3 regions of the Bradyrhizobium sp. USDA 372 genome follow, and region 1 is predicted to be linked to each of the others. Evidence: riboswitches for the same ligand, from Rfam matches in the RefSeq annotation. Region 1 holds a riboswitch; each other region holds the start of a gene.
The links. Region 1 has a riboswitch for cobalamin ahead of metE (5-methyltetrahydropteroyltriglutamate--homocysteine S-methyltransferase). Riboswitches for the same ligand answer to the same signal wherever they lie in the genome.
Positions count from the first base shown of each region.

Region 2: linked by a shared signal. The riboswitch ahead of AB7M16_RS33315 (DUF1636 family protein) and the one ahead of metE (5-methyltetrahydropteroyltriglutamate--homocysteine S-methyltransferase) in region 1 are both predicted to bind cobalamin.
Region 3: linked by a shared signal. The riboswitch ahead of AB7M16_RS24725 (ribonucleoside-diphosphate reductase subunit alpha) and the one ahead of metE (5-methyltetrahydropteroyltriglutamate--homocysteine S-methyltransferase) in region 1 are both predicted to bind cobalamin.

Region 1 covers NZ_JBRJHR010000001.1:5,495,069-5,498,318, reverse strand. The annotation lists gene metE (5-methyltetrahydropteroyltriglutamate--homocysteine S-methyltransferase) at 1-1,697, opposite strand, end outside; cobalamin riboswitch at 1,799-2,001, opposite strand; gene AB7M16_RS25695 (nodulate formation efficiency C protein) at 2,954-3,250, shown strand, end outside.
Region 2 covers NZ_JBRJHR010000001.1:7,154,731-7,157,980, reverse strand. The annotation lists gene cobW (cobalamin biosynthesis protein CobW) at 1-991, opposite strand, end outside; gene AB7M16_RS33315 (DUF1636 family protein) at 988-1,362, opposite strand; cobalamin riboswitch at 1,457-1,677, opposite strand; gene cobO (cob(I)yrinic acid a,c-diamide adenosyltransferase) at 1,718-2,353, shown strand; gene AB7M16_RS33305 (cobyric acid synthase) at 2,361-3,250, shown strand, end outside.
Region 3 covers NZ_JBRJHR010000001.1:5,261,402-5,264,651, forward strand. The annotation lists gene AB7M16_RS24715 (GNAT family N-acetyltransferase) at 193-543, shown strand; partial or broken gene AB7M16_RS24720 (transposase) at 800-1,132, shown strand; cobalamin riboswitch at 1,257-1,415, shown strand; gene AB7M16_RS24725 (ribonucleoside-diphosphate reductase subunit alpha) at 1,722-3,250, shown strand, end outside.

The DNA.
Region 1 (3,250 bases):
GTTAGTGATTGCGCGTAGCGCCACCAGTCCACAGTGATCGGCTTCGACCGCACTACATCGCCAAACAGGATCGGAGGCCTGACGCAGCGCGAACCATAAGACTGTACCCATCCATTCCTGGTAAATAGGAAGCCGGCGAGTTGCTCGCCAAAGTACTGCACCATGTCATTGCGCTCAAATTCGCCGTGCACGAGGACGTCAAGACCGATGTCCTCCTGCCAACGTACGGCGCGGGCTATCTCTTCCTTGATAAACTCGTCGTATTGTTCGTCGCTCATCGCACCTCGCGCATGCGCCGCACGAGCATTTCGGACTTCTGTGGTCTGCGGAAACGATCCGATTGTCGTGGTGGGAAACGTTGGTAGTCCAAAGCGTTCCCTTTGGATCTCGGAACGACGGACAAATGGGCTGGCGCGCCGGCGCATTGTCTGGTCGATCGCCCTCATCCTCACAGCGACATTGGTATCATGGATCTTGGGCGAAGTCCGCCGGGCAGTCGCAGCGCATTCCGAATCGGCGAGAGCGAGCTCGACATTCTGGTCGCCAGCGAGTGCTCGCGCCAGGATCGCAAGCTCACGCATCTTCTGAACCGAGAAAGCAAGCCAGCTCTTGACGTCGGACGTGAGCCCGGTCTCGAGTTCAACGTCCACTGGCACATGAAGCAGCGAGCAGGATGGGGCGAGCTGTACACGGTGCTTGCCGAGCTTCGCAATCGCGGGCTCCATCCGCTGACGGAGCGACGACAAGTTCGACCGCCATACATTCCGGCCGTCGATGACCCCGAGCGACATGACGAGGTCACTTCGGCCGACAGCGATGACCTGATCCAACAACTCTGGCGCTCGGACCAGATCGAGGTGCAGACCGGAAACCGGGAGGCTCAATGCGGTATCCAGATTGTGGCCTAGCTCGCCGAAATAGCTGGCAACCATGATTTTGATAGCCGGTCCCTCCTTTGCGAACCGGTTATAGGCATGTAGCAATGATTTTCGCGCCGCCTCATCCAGATCAAGGGCCAGGCAGGGCTCGTCAAATTGAACCCAACTTGCCCCTCGTTCGGCCAATTCATGCAGAACCTCGATATAGACCGGTATTAGATCATCGAGTAGGGAGAGGGGCTGGAACGCGCTATCGGCACTCTTGCCGAGCTTTAGGAATGTGATCGGCCCGATCAGGACAGGGCGGGTCTGAAAGCCAAGAGCCTTTGCTTCCTCATACTCTTCAATGGGTTTGCGAGAGCAAAGTCTGAACGCTTGTCCCTTGTAAAACTCGGGAACCATGTAATGGTAGTTGGTGTCAAACCACTTAGTCATTTCCTGCGCGGGTGCGCCAGACCTCCGCGGCCCCAGACCGCAACTCGCATCCTGGTCGTCGCATTGTGATCCGCGAGCCATGGCGAAGTACGTCTTGAGGGAAACGTATTCTCGTTTCGAGGCGTAGATCTCCGGGATAGCACCAACCATGACACTTGTATCGAGCACCTGATCATACAGCGAGAAGTCATTCGACGGAATGATCGTAACGCCGAGAGACTTCTGACGGGCCCAGTTCGCTGCGCGCAGACCGGATGCGTCCTCGAGCAATTGCTGTTCGCTGATCTTTCCCGCCCAGTAGCTTTCAAGAGCGAATTTGAGCTCACGCCTTGGACCGATGCGTGGCGTACCGAGCGTAGCAACCGGAAGAGAGAGAAGAGACATAGTGTAAACCCCTGTTGGGGACAGAGGCCATGGCGGACGCAGGCAGAGGAAGTCGCGCGCGCGACGGCTGCTTGGCGCACCACCGAGACACCCCGCCCGTGGACCAATCTATCGTCGGGGCAGGTCTCCTGGCTCGCTGGTCGTCGCTGCTGTCCGGCCTTCCCGAAGCCGTGCGGGCTTCAGTGACATCGTTGGACAGTAGCTCGCAGCTCACAGTTGCGGGGGCAGCGCCGGCATTTGGACCGGCTTCCCTCTTAGCTCCGGATCAAGCGGGATTCGGAGAACCTCGACGAGTTCGATTATCGGCAGGAGGACTCTTCCGTCAACCTCTCAGATTTTGTGGCACGCTAATCTGAGACATCTAGTAGGCGAATGACCGTGCATCTCTATGATTCTCTAAACAGAGCTGTCGCAATCAGAGATGTCCTTGTCTCAGATGTGGGAGTGAGACTCGGAGCTGCCTTGAGGCGACGCCGCCCGCCCCATCAATGAAAGGGACAAAACCAGCCCGCGCGGCGGCGATTACCGCCGTTTCGAGCAGAATGCATTCGATGCGGCTTCCGACTTCCAGCGGTTCGCCCAGCACATCCGCTGGCCAGCTATTTTCTCGACTAGAGGATCCCCATTGAACACGTCAAGGCAGGCGGCGCAATCTAGCCACATACGCGGCGAGCAGGTTGATTTTCGTGCCAGCCAGACTTCAAAGTTCGTCGATTAAGTCGGCTTCGTATCGCCAGCCATCATGTAGGCCGAACGCCGACGGGCAACTATAGCGAACCACACGGTTCAATGACGGCAAACGCACTCCCGATTCTCATCAGGCACTTGGCATCGAGCTACGGCCGATACACTGAATGGAAACATCGAACCGTGCGCAGGTCGGAAAGTGGACAAGAGGGACATAAAACCCATGCAAATCTCTGCCTGCTGCCTGGCACGAAGAATGCAAGCCCCTCGACATGCCCAGTCTCTTCTGCTTGGGGTTGTCCAGCTCAGCCAATTGACGCTGTCGCTGGCTAGGGAAGTTAGGGGCGCGTGACATAGAGGGGAGCGCCTGCCCGCGTGGGACAGCCGCGGGTGCCCCGTCGCGTCTCCGTAAACTTCTTGCGCTCGCTCATAGCAGGTTCAAGGTTACCGCTTTGAAAGATGTATGGATGAAACGCGATAGGCGGAGGATTATGAAGAGAATGTCGGGAAGACCCGCGCTATGGCTTCGCCTGGGCGGACTTTTAATCTGCCTAGGCTGGCCGGCTGCCATGAGCAACACTATTCGCGCCAGCGACAACCCCCTTGTCGAAAGACTTAAGTCAACTTGGCGAGCGCAAGATGGTGAGACGATAGAACAAATCATCTCGAATGTCTCGAAGGTGGCACAGTTCGTCCCTCAGATGTGGGGGGTCGCTGAACTCGGCGAAAGCGACCATGTTTTCGTTTCGTGGACCAGGCACCGAGACAACAAATCAGACGAACAGTACGCGATCACCTGGAAAGTCGCGCTCGACGGTACGACTGAGCTTGCGTCAACCTATGCGAAGCCGATGGAATTGGGCTGG
Region 2 (3,250 bases), 1.7 Mb from region 1:
CGTGCTCGCCGATCACGACGAGCTTGGACTGCCTGTGACCCGCGCCCCATGGCTTGTCGAACTGGTGGCGCACGCGCTCACCGACCGCCTGCAGCAACAGGCGCATCGGCTTGCCCGCGACCGCGATGTAGCCCTTGGCCCGCAGCACGTTCTGCTCGCGCGCCAGCTTCTGCACCGATGCGACCAGCGCCTCGATATCCGCGACCTCCGGAAGGTCGATCACGACGGAGGCGAAATCATCATGCTCGTGCTCTTCCTCGCCGTCATGATGCGAGGGGCGCGCGGCGAGATCGTTCTCGGCCGCCGCACCGAGCCCGAGAATGACGCGCGCATCGATCGCGCCGTCTGTGACCGGCAGCATCGGCACGCGGCGCGGCATCTCGGCGGTGATCGCCGCCTTTGCGGCTTCGATGCCCGCGGTGCCCGCAAGGTCGGCCTTGGTCAGCAGCACGATGTCGGCACAGGCGATCTGGTCTTCGAACACCTCCGACAGCGGCGTCTCGTGATCGAGATTTTCGTCCGCCGCGCGCTGCGCTTCGACCGCAGCCGGATCCGGCGCGAAGCGGCCGGCCGCGACAGCCTCGGCGTCGGCCAGCGCAATCACGCCGTCGACCGTGATGCGCGAGCGGATCTCCGGCCAGTCGAACGCCTTCAACAGCGGCTTCGGCAATGCCAGGCCGGAGGTCTCGATCAGGATGTGATCGGGCCGCACCGGCCGCGCCAGCAATTGCTCCATCGTCGGAATGAAATCATCGGCCACCGTGCAGCAGATGCAGCCATTGGCGAGCTCGACGATGTTCTCCTCCGGGCAGTTCGCATCGGCGCAAGACTTCAGGATCTCGCCATCGACGCCCTCGCTGCCGAACTCGTTGACGAGCACCGCGAGCTTCTTGCCGCCGGCATTGCTGAGCAGATGCTGGATCAGCGTCGTCTTGCCGGAACCGAGGAAACCGGTGACCACCGTAACAGGGACTTTTGCGAGCGAGTTCATTCAGCGGCCTCCGGCACGACGGCAATGGGGGGAATGCGGGCAAGCGACTGCTTGCGGAAGATTTCGGGACGGCTGCGCCAGGGCACGATGCCATCGGGCGCGGCAGCGTAGGCAGCGGCGCCTGCGACCACGTCCTGTGCGTTCGCATCGGACAGGCGACCATAGACATAGGACCAGCGGCCGGGTGCGCTGAGCGCGACCGAGCAGCCCTGGCTGCAGGCCGACAGGCATTCGACGGGAACCACGCTGACGCCCTCCGGCACGCCGGCCTCGAGGATCGCGCCGTGCAGGCGCTTGCCGGGCGTCGTCTCGCCCTCGCCCAGCGTCTGGCCGGCGCGGCAGGTGATGCAGACATGAAGTGTGACGGTCATCGCCTCTTCCAGATAACAGCGGGAGGCGATGAGGCGCACGGACCATTCTCCTGAAGGCCCGCTTCCCCGTCGCGGAACACCCCGTCCGCCGGTCCAAAACTCGTCCGCGCTGGCAGGTCTCCCGGCTTGCGGAGCAGGGTTTTGGCCCTTCGATCCCCGCCTTCCCGATTCCGAAAGGAATCAGTGGCTTCGGGCATCTCTCCGGTCACGGTCGCGGGGGCGGCTGCTGTTTGGATCCAAATCTTGCCGATTCGGACCCTATCGCATTCCCTCTTCGCCTGTCATAGGACAGGAACCAACGCCGGGCCACCATTTGCCGGTGGCCGCCACTTGTCAAGCCGAAGGACCGGGTCCCATGACGTCTGAACCGGATACCCAATCAGCCGAGGATACCGACATCAGGCACGCCCAGAAGATGGCGAAGAAGAAGGCCGCCCGCGACAAGATCATGGCGACCAAGAGCGGCGAAAAGGGCCTGATCATCGTCCATACCGGCGCGGGCAAGGGAAAATCCTCCTCGGCCTTCGGCATGATCGTTCGCTGCGTCGCGCATGGCTTCCCTTGCGCGGTGGTGCAATTCATCAAGGGCGCCTGGGATACCGGCGAACGGCGCCTGCTCACCGGCCATTTCGGCGATCTCTGCCAGTTCCACGCGATGGGCGAAGGCTTCACCTGGGAGACGCAGGACCGTGCCCGCGACATCGCCGCCGCACGCGCCGGCTGGGAGAAAGCCAAGGAGCTGATCCTTGACGCGAACTTGCGTATGGTCGTGCTCGACGAGATCAACATCGCGCTCCGCTACGACTATCTCGACATTGCCGAGGTGGTGGAGTTCCTGACGACGCAGAAGCCGCCGATGACGCATGTCGTGCTCACCGGGCGCAACGCCAAGGACGAGCTGATCGAGATCGCCGACCTCGTCACCGAGATGACGCTGGTCAAGCATCCGTTCCGTTCCGGCATCAAGGCGCAGGCCGGCGTCGAGTTCTGAAGGCACGATGGCACGCGCATTGATGATCCAGGGGGCCGGCTCGGACGTGGGCAAATCGCTCATCGTCGCCGGCCTCGCGCGCGCCTTCACGCGCCGTGGTCTGCGGGTGCTGCCGTTCAAGCCGCAGAACATGTCGAACAACGCCGCCGTCACCGTCGATGGCGGCGAGATCGGCCGCGCCCAGGCGCTTCAAGCGCTTGCCGCCGGCGTCGAGCCGCACACCGACATGAACCCGGTGCTGCTCAAGCCCGAGACCGACGTCGGCGCGCAAGTCGTGGTCCATGGCAAGCGCATCGCGACCGCACGCGCGCGCGAATACGCGGCGATGAAGCCGTCGCTGATGGGCGCGGTGCTGGCGAGCTTTGAACGGCTGAAGGCGCGGGCCGATCTGGTGCTGGTCGAGGGCGCCGGCAGTCCGGCCGAGGTGAATTTGCGCAAGTCCGACATCGCCAATATGGGCTTTGCCCGCAAGGCGGATGTGCCGGTCGTGCTGGTGGGCGACATCGATCGCGGCGGTGTCATTGCCCAACTGGTGGGCATCAAGACGGTGATCGATCCCGACGATGCCGCGATGATCTCCGGCTTCGTCATCAACAAGTTCCGCGGCGATCCCACGCTGTTCGACGACGGTTACAGGCTGATCGAAGCGAAGACCGCCTGGCGCGGCCTCGGCGTGCTGTCCTGGTTCGCGCGCGCCGGCGAGCTGCCGGCCGAGGATGCGCTCGGCCTGCGCGACGCACGCAAGCCCGGTCAATGCAAGATCGCCTGTCTCGCACTGTCGCGGATCGCCAATTTCGACGATCTCGACCCGCTCAAGCTCGAGCCAGGCGTCGATCTCGTGATGGTGCGCCCAGGCGAGGCAATCCCGGGCGACGTGCGCCTCGTTATCATCCCCGG
Region 3 (3,250 bases), 230 kb from region 1:
CACAACGAACTAAATCACTCAACTTTCTTTTTTGGTCAGGCTCTATGGCACAGCTTACGTCGCGGGAGAGATTCGTGGCGCGGCCCTGTGGCTGCATCCCAACGGGCAGCAAGATGAGGAGGCGTTGGATGCAATCATGGTCTATCCCTGCGCCCGGAGATCACGGAGGATATGGCACACTTGCGGCGGAGAATGGCCGAACATCATCCCCACGAGCCACATTGGTATCTGCCACTCATTCCCGTCGGTCCGAACTGGGTCGGAAAAGGGCTTGGTACGTTGCTGACGAAATACGCCCTTCAACGATGCGATGAGGACGGCATTGCTGCCAACCTCGAAAGCTCGAACCCTGAAAACATTCCCTTTTACCAACGTCACGGCTTCAAGGTCGTTGGTGAGATACAACACGGTTCCTCGCCGCCGCTCACGCCAATGTTGCGAACGGCTTCATTCCGACACAGCAAAGCCACGCCGCCTTATCGGCTCCGTCACCCAGATTCAAGCATAGCTCCGCCTCATCCCGTTAGGATTGATTGGCAATAACCTGACATGACCGCGTTCGGTTGAGGACGGCTTATGTTCGAGGCCAGACAACTGAGCACGTGCGGCGGCTCGCCCGGCCTGCGAAGGGGTCAAATCCACTAAGCGTGGGACATTGCCACGGGCGGCTGCATCGATTGCGGTCGCGCTCCAGACAATTTTGATCTAAGGGCCACAGAAAGCGATGAATGGCGAGACGCGTATGGCAACCGAAACCCGATCCGGCCCAACTCAATTCGCGGACCGCGAACCGATCGATGCCAACATTCAGGATGTCCATGGTGCTGCTCCCCTGTTGCAGAATTTGCGAGGCCGCGGCTTGAGCACATCTTTGCCGATCGGATCTATCGCGGCAAACAGCTCGTCAAGCACTCTCCCACTGGGGGCCGTGGACGATCGAGATCGTCGAGCGACCGCCCCGCGTCCAAGGCTTCCACTCCCGCCCAGGCGCAGGGCCGTCGAGCGCACCTTTGCACGGCTCGGCAGATGTCCGCGCCTCTGCAAAGACTTCGAAGGTTCCGCCCCCGCCGAGCTCGCTTGGCTGCTCGTCGGCCATCTCAGGCTCCTAACTCGCCGATTGGCCAGTCCTTGAGACGCTATGCTTTTTGAGTGAGGCCCTTCAGGACAGGCGCTCGGCGAATTTCGAACCTCGACCTCGGGGCTGCACCAACTCGTTAACTTTACGGTTCCGTCTTGACGAGTCCCGTAGCTGCGCATATATGTGGTGCCGTCACGGTATTCTATACCCATATATTGTAGAATGGAAGCTAGAAGGGAACCCAATGCGTCGGCAGCGGCCATTGCGATAGCGCCGGGAAGGCCGACAGCCGCAGCGACCCGCTAGCCAGGAGATCTGCCGCGACAGAAACACATGTCCTCGGGCCGGGTGCCCCGGTGGATCGCTTGCTGCAGGGGACATTTGCCCGGTCTCCTCGCAAATCGTCCGCACGGTCCCGGCCCCAAATATCGCGGGGGTGCCGGTGTCGCCGTCTTACAACTTCGATCAGTATGGTCATCTCATTGAGCTGCCGAGTGTGCGGCAACCCCGGGCGCAGGCAAAGCCTACCAAGCCTGAGCCGTGTCTTGTGCGGCCCCCAGCATCGCCGGCTCCCCTGCCGAAGCCCCTGGCGCCATCGCCCACGCCGTCTGACATCACCCTCGATTGGTCGCGGGACGACCTGGTGACGTCGTTCGGTAAGTTGACGCTGACCGACCGTTATCTGCTTCCCGGCGAAGGCATCCAGGACATGTTCGCCCGAGTGTCTTGCGCCTTCGCGGACGATGTTGCGCATGCCCAACGTCTATATGATGCGATGTCTCGGCTGTGGTTCATGCCGGCCACACCGGTGCTCTCCAATGGCGGCACCACGCGCGGCCTTCCGATCTCGTGCTTCCTTAACTCAGTGCCGGACTCGCTCGAAGGCATCGTCGGCACCTGGAACGAGAACGTCTGGCTTGCTTCCAACGGCGGCGGCATCGGCACCTACTGGGGCAATGTTCGCTCGATCGGCGAGGAGGCGAGGGGCGGCGTGACCTCGGGCATCATCCCGTTCATCCACGTCATGGACGGCCTCACCCTGGCGATCAGCCAGGGCTCGTTGCGGCGCGGCTCGGCGGCGGTCTATCTCGATATCCACCATCCCGAGATCGAGGAGTTCCTCGAGATCCGCAAGGCGTCTGGCGACTTCAACCGCAAGAGCCTCAACCTGCATCACGGCATCAACGTCACCGACGAGTTCATGCGTGCCGTAGGTGCCGGCACCGCAGTCGCTCTGCGCAGCCCGAACACTAACAAGGTTGTCCGCGAGATCGATGCCCGCCAGCTGTGGCAACGCATCCTTGAGAACCGGCTGCAAACCGGCGAGCCTTATCTCTTGTTCATCGACACCGTGAACCGCGCGCTCCCCAAGCACCAGCGCGAGCTAGGCCTCAAGGTCTCGACCTCCAACCTGTGCAGCGAGATTACCCTGCCGACCGGCATCGATCATCGCGGCGAGGAGCGCACAGCGGTGTGCTGCCTGTCGTCGCTCAACCTCGAGACCTGGGACCAGTGGAATAAGGAGCCCGGCTTCATCGAGGACGTCATGTGCTTCCTAGACAACGTGCTCACCCATTTCATCACGGTGGCGCCGGACGGAATGAAGCGTGCCCGCTACGCCGCCCTGCGCGAGCGCTCCGTTGGCCTCGGCGTCATGGGCTTCCACTCGTTTCTCCAGGCCAAGGGCATTCCAATGGAGGGTGCCGTGGCCAAGTCATTCAATCTGAACATCTTCCGAAAACTTCGTCGCGATGCCGATGCGGCATCCGTGGCGCTCGCTCGCGAGCGTGGCCCGTGCCCGGATGCCCTGGAACGCGGCGTGATGGCGCGCTTCAGCCACAAGATCGCGATTGCGCCGACCGCCTCGATCAGCATCATCTGCGGCGGCACCAGCGCCTGCACCGAGCCGATTCCGGCCAACATCTACATCCACAAGACGCTATCCGGCGCCATCTCGGTGCGCAATCCGCACCTCGCCAAGGTGCTGGCCGCGAAAGGCGCCGACACCTCGGCGACCTGGCAGTCGATCATCGCGCACGAGGGGTCGGTCGCCCATCTCGACGTCCTGTCGGAGCACGAGAAAGCGATCTTTCGCACCGCCTTCGAGATCGACCAGCGCTGGATCGTCGAGCTTGCCGCCGACCGCGCCGCGTTGATTTGCCAGAGCCAGTC